DNA from 3 places in the Enterococcus sp. AZ177 genome. Region 2 is predicted to be linked to each of the others. Evidence: a T-box and tRNA genes for the amino acid it is inferred to sense, from the RefSeq annotation. Region 2 holds a T-box; the other regions hold tRNA genes.
What was found. The T-box of region 2 lies ahead of IGJ34_RS02835 (valine--tRNA ligase). A T-box ahead of a tRNA ligase gene usually reads a tRNA of that ligase, here a tRNA-Val.

Region 1 (3,249 bases), 740 kb from region 2:
GCGATGGACAACAGGTTGATATTCCTGTACCAGTTGTTTTTGTTTGAGCAATGGAGGGACGCAGGAGGCTAAGGAATGCATGCGACTGGAAGTGCATGTCCAAGCAGTAAGTCTTGAGTAGAGTCAAATGCTTTACTCTATACGGACAAGCTGTGATGGGGAGGGAAATAATAGTACCGAAGTTCCTGATGTCACACTGTCAAGAAAAGCTTCTAGTGAGAAAACAACTGCCCGTACCGTAAACCGACACAGGTAGTCGAGGAGAGTATCCTAAGGTGAGCGAGCGAACTCTCGTTAAGGAACTCGGCAAAATGACCCCGTAACTTCGGGAGAAGGGGTGCTGACTTCGGTCAGCCGCAGTGAATAGGCCCAAGCGACTGTTTATCAAAAACACAGGTCTCTGCAAAATCGAAAGATGAAGTATAGGGGCTGACGCCTGCCCGGTGCTGGAAGGTTAAGAGGATGGGTTAGCTTCGGCGAAGCTCAGAATTGAAGCCCCAGTAAACGGCGGCCGTAACTATAACGGTCCTAAGGTAGCGAAATTCCTTGTCGGGTAAGTTCCGACCCGCACGAAAGGCGTAACGATTTGGGCACTGTCTCAACGAGAGACTCGGTGAAATTTTAGTACCTGTGAAGATGCAGGTTACCCGCGACAGGACGGAAAGACCCCATGGAGCTTTACTGTAGCTTGATATTGAGTGTTTGTACCACATGTACAGGATAGGTAGGAGCCGATGAACCCGGAACGCTAGTTTCGGTGGAGGCGCTGGTGGGATACTACCCTTGTGTTATGAACCCTCTAACCCGCACCACTTATCGTGGTGGGAGACAGTGTCAGGTGGGCAGTTTGACTGGGGCGGTCGCCTCCTAAAGAGTAACGGAGGCGCCCAAAGGTTCCCTCAGAATGGTTGGAAATCATTCGCAGAGTGTAAAGGCAGAAGGGAGCTTGACTGCGAGACTTACAAGTCGAGCAGGGACGAAAGTCGGGCTTAGTGATCCGGTGGTTCCGCATGGAAGGGCCATCGCTCAACGGATAAAAGCTACCCTGGGGATAACAGGCTTATCTCCCCCAAGAGTCCACATCGACGGGGAGGTTTGGCACCTCGATGTCGGCTCGTCGCATCCTGGGGCTGTAGTCGGTCCCAAGGGTTGGGCTGTTCGCCCATTAAAGCGGCACGCGAGCTGGGTTCAGAACGTCGTGAGACAGTTCGGTCCCTATCCGTCGCGGGCGTTGGAAATTTGAGAGGAGCTGTCCTTAGTACGAGAGGACCGGGATGGACTTACCGCTGGTGTACCAGTTGTTCTGCCAAGGGCATTGCTGGGTAGCTATGTAGGGAAGGGATAAACGCTGAAAGCATCTAAGTGTGAAGCCCACCTCAAGATGAGATTTCCCATTTCTTTAAGAAAGTAAGACCCCTGAGAGATGATCAGGTAGATAGGTTGGAAGTGGAAGTGCAGTGATGTACGGAGCGGACCAATACTAATCGGTCGAGGACTTAACCAAAGAAACGAAATAAAAAAGAGTTTCGGAATGTTTGATTACTACTTCAATCCAGTTTTGAGTGAATAATCACTCAACTAAATAGCAACAACACCCAGTGTGGTGGCGATAGCGAGAAGGATACACCTGTTCCCATGCCGAACACAGAAGTTAAGCTTCTTAGCGCCGATTGTAGTGAAGGGTTTCCCTTTGTGAGAGTAGGACGTCGCCACGCTAATTATTCCGGCATAGCTCAGTTGGTAGTAGCGCATGACTGTTAATCATGATGTCGTAGGTTCGAGTCCTACTGCCGGAGTTCCTTAATACAGGACTTATGAGTAATGTTTGCTTCTTTTTAACTTTGGAGAGTTGTCCGAGTGGCCGAAGGAGCATGATTGGAAATCATGTAGACGGTTAACGCTGTCTCAAGGGTTCGAATCCCTTACTCTCCGTATTAAGTTTTATTGGCCCGTTGGTCAAGCGGTTAAGACACCGCCCTTTCACGGCGGTATCACGGGTTCGATTCCCGTACGGGTCATTTATATTTATTGGAGGTTTAGCTCAGCTGGGAGAGCACCTGCCTTACAAGCAGGGGGTCGGCGGTTCGATCCCGTCAACCTCCATTAAATTACGGTTTGGTAGTTCAGCTGGTTAGAATGCCTGCCTGTCACGCAGGAGGTCGCGGGTTCGAGTCCCGTCCAGACCGTTAGTATTATAGTTTTGGCGCAGTAGCTCAGTTGGTAGAGCAACGGATTGAAGCTCCGTGTGTCGGCAGTTCGATTCTGTCTTGCGCCATTTGGAGGAATAGCGAAGTGGCTAAACGCGACGGACTGTAAATCCGTTCCTTAGGGTTCAGTGGTTCGAATCCACTTTCCTCCATTACATAGTAGGGATATAGTTAAACGGTATAACTACGGTCTCCAAAACCGTCATTGTGGGTTCGATTCCTACTATCCCTGTTAATATATTATGGCGATTGTGGTGAAGTGGTTAACACAGCGGATTGTGGTTCCGCCATGCGTGGGTTCGATCCCCATCAGTCGCCCTTGCTCTAAATTTTATATTATGTATATTATGGCGATTGTGGTGAAGTGGTTAACACAGCGGATTGTGGTTCCGCCACGCGTGGGTTCGATTCCCATCAGTCGCCCTTAGCTTTAAATTTTATTATTGGGGTATAGCCAAGCGGTAAGGCAACAGGTTTTGATCCTGTCATGCGTTGGTTCGAATCCAGCTACCCCAGTTTTCTCTTTTAGAGAATCTGTAAATTGTAATATGGCGGTATAGCCAAGTGGTAAGGCAGAGGTCTGCAAAACCTTCATCACCGGTTCAAATCCGGTTACCGCCTTGCAAATCATTTAATGCCGGCGTGGCGGAATTGGCAGACGCGCTGGACTCAAAATCCAGTGCCCGCGAGGGCGTGCCGGTTCGACCCCGGCCGCCGGTATACTAGTAGCACCAACATTTATAGCGATTCGTTGGTGCTTTTTTGGCTCTTTGTCAACTAATGTTGGTGAAGAAATCCAAAGAATTAAATCACTAATGAAGCCTAGAGGGAAATTCCTCTAGGTTTTTCTATTTGATTGAAAAAGAACAGTGCCAAAGCATAAAGTAATTCTCAATTTAAAATTATAGAAGTTACGGAAGTCATAGGCGTTTCTCTTTAATACTTTTATATGGTTATTCAAGCATTCTAATGGTCCGTTGGAATAAGGCAAATTCAACGCATTTTTAATGCCCGTTTGAACTTTTTTAAAGGTAGTAATTGT
Region 2 (3,249 bases):
AAACTATAAATATATATATGTGAAATGAGTAACAAGGAGGCTAGGAAATGAAGGAATTACTTAAAGAAAAAACAATGCCTAAAGCGACAGCCAAGCGGTTGCCGTTGTACTTGCGATATTTGAAAATGCTAGGAGATTCTGGTGTAACGCGAATCAAATCAAAAGAATTTAGTGACGTGATTCAAGTCCCACCCGCAACCATTCGTCGTGATTTTTCTCACTTAGGAGAACTTGGGCGCAGTGGTTATGGCTATGATGTTCCTTACTTAATCGAGGTTTTTAGTCATATTTTGAATACACAACAAGAAAAACGGATTGCGCTAATCGGGTGTGGCAATTTAGGAAAAGCGCTAGTCAAAAATAACTTTCGAAGAAATGAAAACTTGAATATTGTTTGTGCATTTGATACTGAAAAAGAACTTGTGGGGTTTTCTGTAGATGATATCGTCATACAACCAATGGAAAATCTAACTGAAGAAGTCAAAAAAACAGGTGTCACGGTGGCTATCTCTACGGTACCGAGCCAGTTTGCACAAGATGCGATCGATAAAATCGTCGATGCTGGTATTACAGCTATTTTGAATTTTGCTCCAGATAGAGTAACTGTGCCTCACAATGTGAATGTCCAATACATCGATTTGACAACAGAATTGCAGACGTTGATTTATTTTGATGAAACGTTTGCGAGTCAAAAAAACTAGAAAGCAAGAACTTTGTCATCTGTTCCTACTTCCTCTATACTAAATAAAGAGAGAGAATGTCAAATTGTTGAGTATTCGTAGCTTGAAACGCTTGCTCAGCTTTTAAATTAGAGGAGGAAAAATACAATGAACGTTACAAGAAAAGGCGAAAAAGTGGAAATAATTGGAGCCCAACCCGAAGTCGGTGCTAAAGCGCCAGATTTTTCATTAGGAAATTTAAATGATGAAGTAGTAAACCTATCAGATTTCACTGGTACGCCTGTGTTGATCAGTGTTGTACCTGATATTGATACTAGAATCTGTTCACTACAAACAAAACGCTTCAATCAAGAAGCTGCGAATGTTGAAGGTGTAAAATTTATCACGATTTCTAATAACACAAAAGAAGAGCAAGCGAATTGGTGCGCAGCTGAGGGCGTGGATATGGAAATTTTACATGATACTGAAGGTGAATTTGGTGAAGCCTATGGATTGTTTATTCCTACAATGGGGCACTTAGCTCGTAGCATTTTCGTGATCGATAAAGATGGTAACATAGTTTACGAAGCAATTTCAGCAGAAATTTCAGAAGAGCCTGATTATGCTACTGCGTTGGAACAAGCTAAAGCCGCACGTTAATTATTTTTCAAATTGACTTCTATTCAACTTCAATGTTAAAATGATTCAAAGACTATGAACAAGAGGAGTATTACTGGCATCGTTCTAGAGAGAGAATCAATCGGTGGAAGATTTTCACATAACCAGTAAGAAGGTAGCTTGGGAGTCAATGATTTGAATGGAGTAGAATGATTCGAGTAGTGATCGTTACCTCACAAATGAAGCGGTGTCTGAATCGTCAGACACAATTTAGGTGGTACCGCGTACAGAAGTTTACGCCCTAAAATACGAAAGTATTTTAGGGCTTTTTACATGTTCATCATAGATTGTGAAGCAATCTGATGTTGAACAGTACAAGGCGACTTATAAGGAGCGTTGTTACCTTAGTTTATCGTTTCACCATTCATTTAAATTAGAATCAGAAAGAAGGAACGCGTATGTCAGAAGAAAAAAATCTACCGACAAAATACCAACCTACAGAAGTAGAACAAGGCCGTTATCAAAAATGGCTAGACCAAGATTTATTCAAACCAAACGGCAATAAAGATGCAAAACCCTATTCAATCGTGATTCCACCGCCAAATGTTACAGGGAAACTACATTTAGGTCATGCATGGGACACCACTTTACAAGATATGATCATCCGTCAAAAAAGAATGCAAGGTTTTGATACATTATGGCTGCCGGGAATGGATCACGCAGGTATCGCAACCCAAGCAAAAGTTGAAGAAAAATTAGCTGAACAAGATATTTCTCGTTACGATTTAGGTCGTGAAAAATTTGTTGAGCAAGTTTGGGATTGGAAAGAAGAATATGCTTCTCATATACGTGAACAATGGGCAAAAATGGGGTTATCACTAGATTATAGCCGTGAACGTTTTACTTTAGATGACGGATTATCTCAAGCTGTCCGTAAAGTCTTCGTTTCTTTATACGAAAAAGACCTGATTTACCGTGGGGAATACATCATCAACTGGGACCCAAAAGCCAAAACAGCCTTATCTGATATCGAAGTAATCCACAAAGATATCGAAGGGGCCTTTTATCATATGAGTTATCCACTGACGGACGGAACAGGCGTTGTGGAAATCGCAACAACACGTCCTGAAACAATGTTAGGCGATACGGCGATTGCTGTTCATCCAGATGATGAGCGTTATCAAGCCTTGATCGGAAAAACAGTCACATTGCCATTAGTAGACAAAGAAATCCCGATTATTGCAGATGAGTATGTAGATATGGAATTTGGAACAGGTGTCGTAAAAATCACACCAGCCCATGATCCAAATGACTTTGAAGTGGGTAATCGTCATGATTTACCTCGTGTGAATGTCATGAATGAAGATGGTTCTATGAATGATTTAGCAGGTAAATATGCAGGGATGGACCGTTTCGCAGCACGTAAATTGATCGTTTCTGATCTAAAAGAAATGGGTCGTCTGATTAAAATTGAAACAATGAATCACAGTGTTGGTCATTCAGAGCGTACAGGTGTCGTTGTTGAACCTCGTTTATCCACACAATGGTTTGTTAAAATGGCGCCACTGGCTGAAAAAGCCATCAAAAATCAAGATACAGAGGATGCAGTAGAATTTTATCCACCACGCTTTAATCAAACATTCTTGCGTTGGATGGAAAATGTCCACGACTGGGTAATCTCACGTCAATTATGGTGGGGTCATCAAATTCCTGCTTGGTATCATAAAGAAACAGGCGAAATGTATGTTGGCATGGAAGCACCAGCCGATTCAGAGAATTGGACCCAAGATTCTGATGTGTTAGATACATGGTTTAGTTCAGCATTATGGCCATTTTCAACAATGGGTTGGCCTGATGAAGAAGCAGCTGATTATCAGCGTTATTTCCCAACAAGTACTTTGGTAACAGGCTACGATATTATTTTCTTCTGGGTTAGCCGCATGATGTTCCAAAGTTTAGAATTTACAGGACA
Region 3 (3,249 bases), 1.0 Mb from region 2:
AAAGGCGTAACGATTTGGGCACTGTCTCAACGAGAGACTCGGTGAAATTTTAGTACCTGTGAAGATGCAGGTTACCCGCGACAGGACGGAAAGACCCCATGGAGCTTTACTGTAGCTTGATATTGAGTGTTTGTACCACATGTACAGGATAGGTAGGAGCCGATGAACCCGGAACGCTAGTTTCGGTGGAGGCGCTGGTGGGATACTACCCTTGTGTTATGAACCCTCTAACCCGCACCACTTATCGTGGTGGGAGACAGTGTCAGGTGGGCAGTTTGACTGGGGCGGTCGCCTCCTAAAGAGTAACGGAGGCGCCCAAAGGTTCCCTCAGAATGGTTGGAAATCATTCGCAGAGTGTAAAGGCAGAAGGGAGCTTGACTGCGAGACTTACAAGTCGAGCAGGGACGAAAGTCGGGCTTAGTGATCCGGTGGTTCCGCATGGAAGGGCCATCGCTCAACGGATAAAAGCTACCCTGGGGATAACAGGCTTATCTCCCCCAAGAGTCCACATCGACGGGGAGGTTTGGCACCTCGATGTCGGCTCGTCGCATCCTGGGGCTGTAGTCGGTCCCAAGGGTTGGGCTGTTCGCCCATTAAAGCGGCACGCGAGCTGGGTTCAGAACGTCGTGAGACAGTTCGGTCCCTATCCGTCGCGGGCGTTGGAAATTTGAGAGGAGCTGTCCTTAGTACGAGAGGACCGGGATGGACTTACCGCTGGTGTACCAGTTGTTCTGCCAAGGGCATTGCTGGGTAGCTATGTAGGGAAGGGATAAACGCTGAAAGCATCTAAGTGTGAAGCCCACCTCAAGATGAGATTTCCCATTTCTTTAAGAAAGTAAGACCCCTGAGAGATGATCAGGTAGATAGGTTGGAAGTGGAAGTGCAGTGATGTACGGAGCGGACCAATACTAATCGGTCGAGGACTTAACCAAAGAAACGAAATAAAAAAGAGTTTCGGAATGTTTGATTACTACTTCAATCCAGTTTTGAGTGAATAATCACTCAACTAAATAGCAACAACACCCAGTGTGGTGGCGATAGCGAGAAGGATACACCTGTTCCCATGCCGAACACAGAAGTTAAGCTTCTTAGCGCCGATTGTAGTGAAGGGTTTCCCTTTGTGAGAGTAGGACGTCGCCACGCTAAAGTGTTGTCTTGGAGGTTTAGCTCAGCTGGGAGAGCACCTGCCTTACAAGCAGGGGGTCGGCGGTTCGATCCCGTCAACCTCCATTTTTTGAGCCGTTAGCTCAGTTGGTAGAGCATCTGACTTTTAATCAGAGGGTCGCAGGTTCGAGCCCTGCACGGCTCATAGAAATATTTTGCGGGTGTGGCGGAATTGGCAGACGCACTAGATTTAGGATCTAGCGCCTTACGGCGTGGGGGTTCAAGTCCCTTCACCCGCATTTTTAGTCTCGTTTTATAACTAGGCGATTATAACGCCGGCTTAGCTCAGTTGGTAGAGCATCTGATTTGTAATCAGAGGGTCGAGGGTTCAAATCCTTTAGCCGGCATCCAGACTGCGGAAATAGCTCAGTGGTAGAGCACCACCTTGCCAAGGTGGGGGTCGCGGGTTCGAACCCCGTTTTCCGCTTAGCCTTTTCAAAACGCCGGGGTGGCGGAACTGGCAGACGCACAGGACTTAAAATCCTGCGGTGAGTGATCACCGTACCGGTTCGATTCCGGTCCTCGGCATTGCTTTGAAGCACTATGAATGGCAATTCTAAAATTGACAGAATAGATGTGACAAGTACGAAGCAGATGAACACATCTGACTTTGATCCTTGCTTTAGCACCCATAGCTCAACTGGATAGAGTGCTTGACTACGAATCAAGAGGTTAGGGGTTCGACTCCCTTTGGGTGCATTATAGCTACGGGAAGTAGCTCAGCTTGGTAGAGCACTTGGTTTGGGACCAAGGGGTCGCAGGTTCGAATCCTGTCTTCCCGATTTTATTTTTGTGGGGCCTTAGCTCAGATGGGAGAGCGCCTGCTTTGCACGCAGGAGGTCAGCGGTTCGATCCCGCTAGGCTCCATTAGTACTTTATTATTTTCGCGGTGTAGCTCAGCTGGCTAGAGCGTCCGGTTCATACCCGGGAGGTCGGGGGTTCGATCCCCTTCGCCGCGATTTTTTAAGAGCCAAGGACCTTTAGCTCAGTTGGTTAGAGCAGACGGCTCATAACCGTCCGGTCGTAGGTTCGAGTCCTACAAGGTCCATTGTAGTGACGATTTGAATAGTAGTATTTTTTATTTCGGAGGATTACCCAAGTCCGGCTGAAGGGAACGGTCTTGAAAACCGTCAGGCGGGTAAAACCGTGCAAGGGTTCGAATCCCTTATCCTCCTTTGCTAAGAATCACAATGCTTTAGCATTGATGATGAATTAGTACATGTTAACACCTTTCTATAGTCAATAGGGACTATAATTATCGCGGGGTGGAGCAGTCAGGTAGCTCGTCGGGCTCATAACCCGAAGGTCGTAGGTTCAAATCCTGCCCCCGCAATTGCTTTTAAATATAAAAGCATAGTAACATAAAGTGATGCAATACAGTTACATTGGTTTGGTAGTTCAGCTGGTTAGAATGCCTGCCTGTCACGCAGGAGGTCGCGGGTTCGAGTCCCGTCCAGACCGTTTTAAAGTATTGCGGGTGTAGTTTAGTGGTAAAACCACAGCCTTCCAAGCTGTTGTCGCGAGTTCGATTCTCGTCACCCGCTTTATGGGCCTATAGCTCAGCTGGTTAGAGCGCACGCCTGATAAGCGTGAGGTCGATGGTTCGAGTCCATTTAGGCCCATTTTTTAAATTATTTTCTTGGGGAAGTACTCAAGTGGCTGAAGAGGCGCCCCTGCTAAGGGTGTAGGTCGGGAAACCGGCGCGAGGGTTCAAATCCCTCCTTCTCCGTTTCATAGCGGCCCGTTGGTCAAGCGGTTAAGACACCGCCCTTTCACGGCGGTATCACGGGTTCGATTCCCGTACGGGTCATTTTTTAATATTTATTTCGGAGGATTACCCAAGTCCGGCTGAAGGGAACGGTCTTGAAAACCGTCAGGCGGGTAAAACCGTGCAAGGGTTCGAATCCCTTATCCTCCTTTGCTAAGAATCACAATGCTTTAGCATTGATGATGAATTAGTACATGTTAACACCTTTCTATAGTCAATAGGGACTATAATTATCGCGGGGTGGAGCAGTCAGGTAGCTCGTCGGGCTCATAACCCGAAGGTCGTAGGTTCAAATCCTGCCCCCGCAATTGCTTTTA

Region 1: it has a tRNA-Val gene. The T-box ahead of IGJ34_RS02835 (valine--tRNA ligase) is inferred to sense a tRNA for this amino acid. The anticodon was not compared.
Region 3: it has a tRNA-Val gene. The T-box ahead of IGJ34_RS02835 (valine--tRNA ligase) is inferred to sense a tRNA for this amino acid. The anticodon was not compared.

Annotation. Positions count from the first base shown of each region.
Region 1 covers NZ_CP172944.1:1,328,085-1,331,333, forward strand. The annotation lists rRNA gene IGJ34_RS06455 (23S ribosomal RNA) at 1-1,504, shown strand, start outside; rRNA gene rrf (5S ribosomal RNA) at 1,600-1,715, shown strand; tRNA gene IGJ34_RS06465 (tRNA-Asn) at 1,723-1,796, shown strand; tRNA gene IGJ34_RS06470 (tRNA-Ser) at 1,844-1,932, shown strand; tRNA gene IGJ34_RS06475 (tRNA-Glu) at 1,947-2,018, shown strand; tRNA gene IGJ34_RS06480 (tRNA-Val) at 2,031-2,103, shown strand; tRNA gene IGJ34_RS06485 (tRNA-Asp) at 2,113-2,186, shown strand; tRNA gene IGJ34_RS06490 (tRNA-Phe) at 2,203-2,275, shown strand; tRNA gene IGJ34_RS06495 (tRNA-Tyr) at 2,279-2,359, shown strand; tRNA gene IGJ34_RS06500 (tRNA-Trp) at 2,369-2,439, shown strand; tRNA gene IGJ34_RS06505 (tRNA-His) at 2,453-2,525, shown strand; tRNA gene IGJ34_RS06510 (tRNA-His) at 2,558-2,630, shown strand; tRNA gene IGJ34_RS06515 (tRNA-Gln) at 2,652-2,723, shown strand; tRNA gene IGJ34_RS06520 (tRNA-Cys) at 2,758-2,828, shown strand; tRNA gene IGJ34_RS06525 (tRNA-Leu) at 2,844-2,927, shown strand; gene IGJ34_RS06530 (ISL3 family transposase) at 3,046-3,249, opposite strand, start outside.
Region 2 covers NZ_CP172944.1:592,885-596,133, forward strand. The annotation lists gene IGJ34_RS02825 (redox-sensing transcriptional repressor Rex) at 48-701, shown strand; gene tpx (thiol peroxidase) at 828-1,319, shown strand; T-box leader at 1,365-1,584, shown strand; gene IGJ34_RS02835 (valine--tRNA ligase) at 1,736-3,249, shown strand, end outside.
Region 3 covers NZ_CP172944.1:2,731,886-2,735,134, reverse strand. The annotation lists rRNA gene IGJ34_RS13550 (23S ribosomal RNA) at 1-932, shown strand, start outside; rRNA gene rrf (5S ribosomal RNA) at 1,028-1,143, shown strand; tRNA gene IGJ34_RS13540 (tRNA-Val) at 1,158-1,230, shown strand; tRNA gene IGJ34_RS13535 (tRNA-Lys) at 1,237-1,309, shown strand; tRNA gene IGJ34_RS13530 (tRNA-Leu) at 1,322-1,403, shown strand; tRNA gene IGJ34_RS13525 (tRNA-Thr) at 1,439-1,511, shown strand; tRNA gene IGJ34_RS13520 (tRNA-Gly) at 1,520-1,591, shown strand; tRNA gene IGJ34_RS13515 (tRNA-Leu) at 1,607-1,692, shown strand; tRNA gene IGJ34_RS13510 (tRNA-Arg) at 1,790-1,863, shown strand; tRNA gene IGJ34_RS13505 (tRNA-Pro) at 1,873-1,946, shown strand; tRNA gene IGJ34_RS13500 (tRNA-Ala) at 1,959-2,031, shown strand; tRNA gene IGJ34_RS13495 (tRNA-Met) at 2,050-2,123, shown strand; tRNA gene IGJ34_RS13490 (tRNA-Ile) at 2,139-2,212, shown strand; tRNA gene IGJ34_RS13485 (tRNA-Ser) at 2,250-2,339, shown strand; tRNA gene IGJ34_RS13480 (tRNA-Met) at 2,424-2,497, shown strand; tRNA gene IGJ34_RS13475 (tRNA-Asp) at 2,552-2,625, shown strand; tRNA gene IGJ34_RS13470 (tRNA-Gly) at 2,638-2,708, shown strand; tRNA gene IGJ34_RS13465 (tRNA-Ile) at 2,713-2,786, shown strand; tRNA gene IGJ34_RS13460 (tRNA-Ser) at 2,806-2,893, shown strand; tRNA gene IGJ34_RS13455 (tRNA-Glu) at 2,903-2,974, shown strand; tRNA gene IGJ34_RS13450 (tRNA-Ser) at 2,993-3,082, shown strand; tRNA gene IGJ34_RS13445 (tRNA-Met) at 3,167-3,240, shown strand.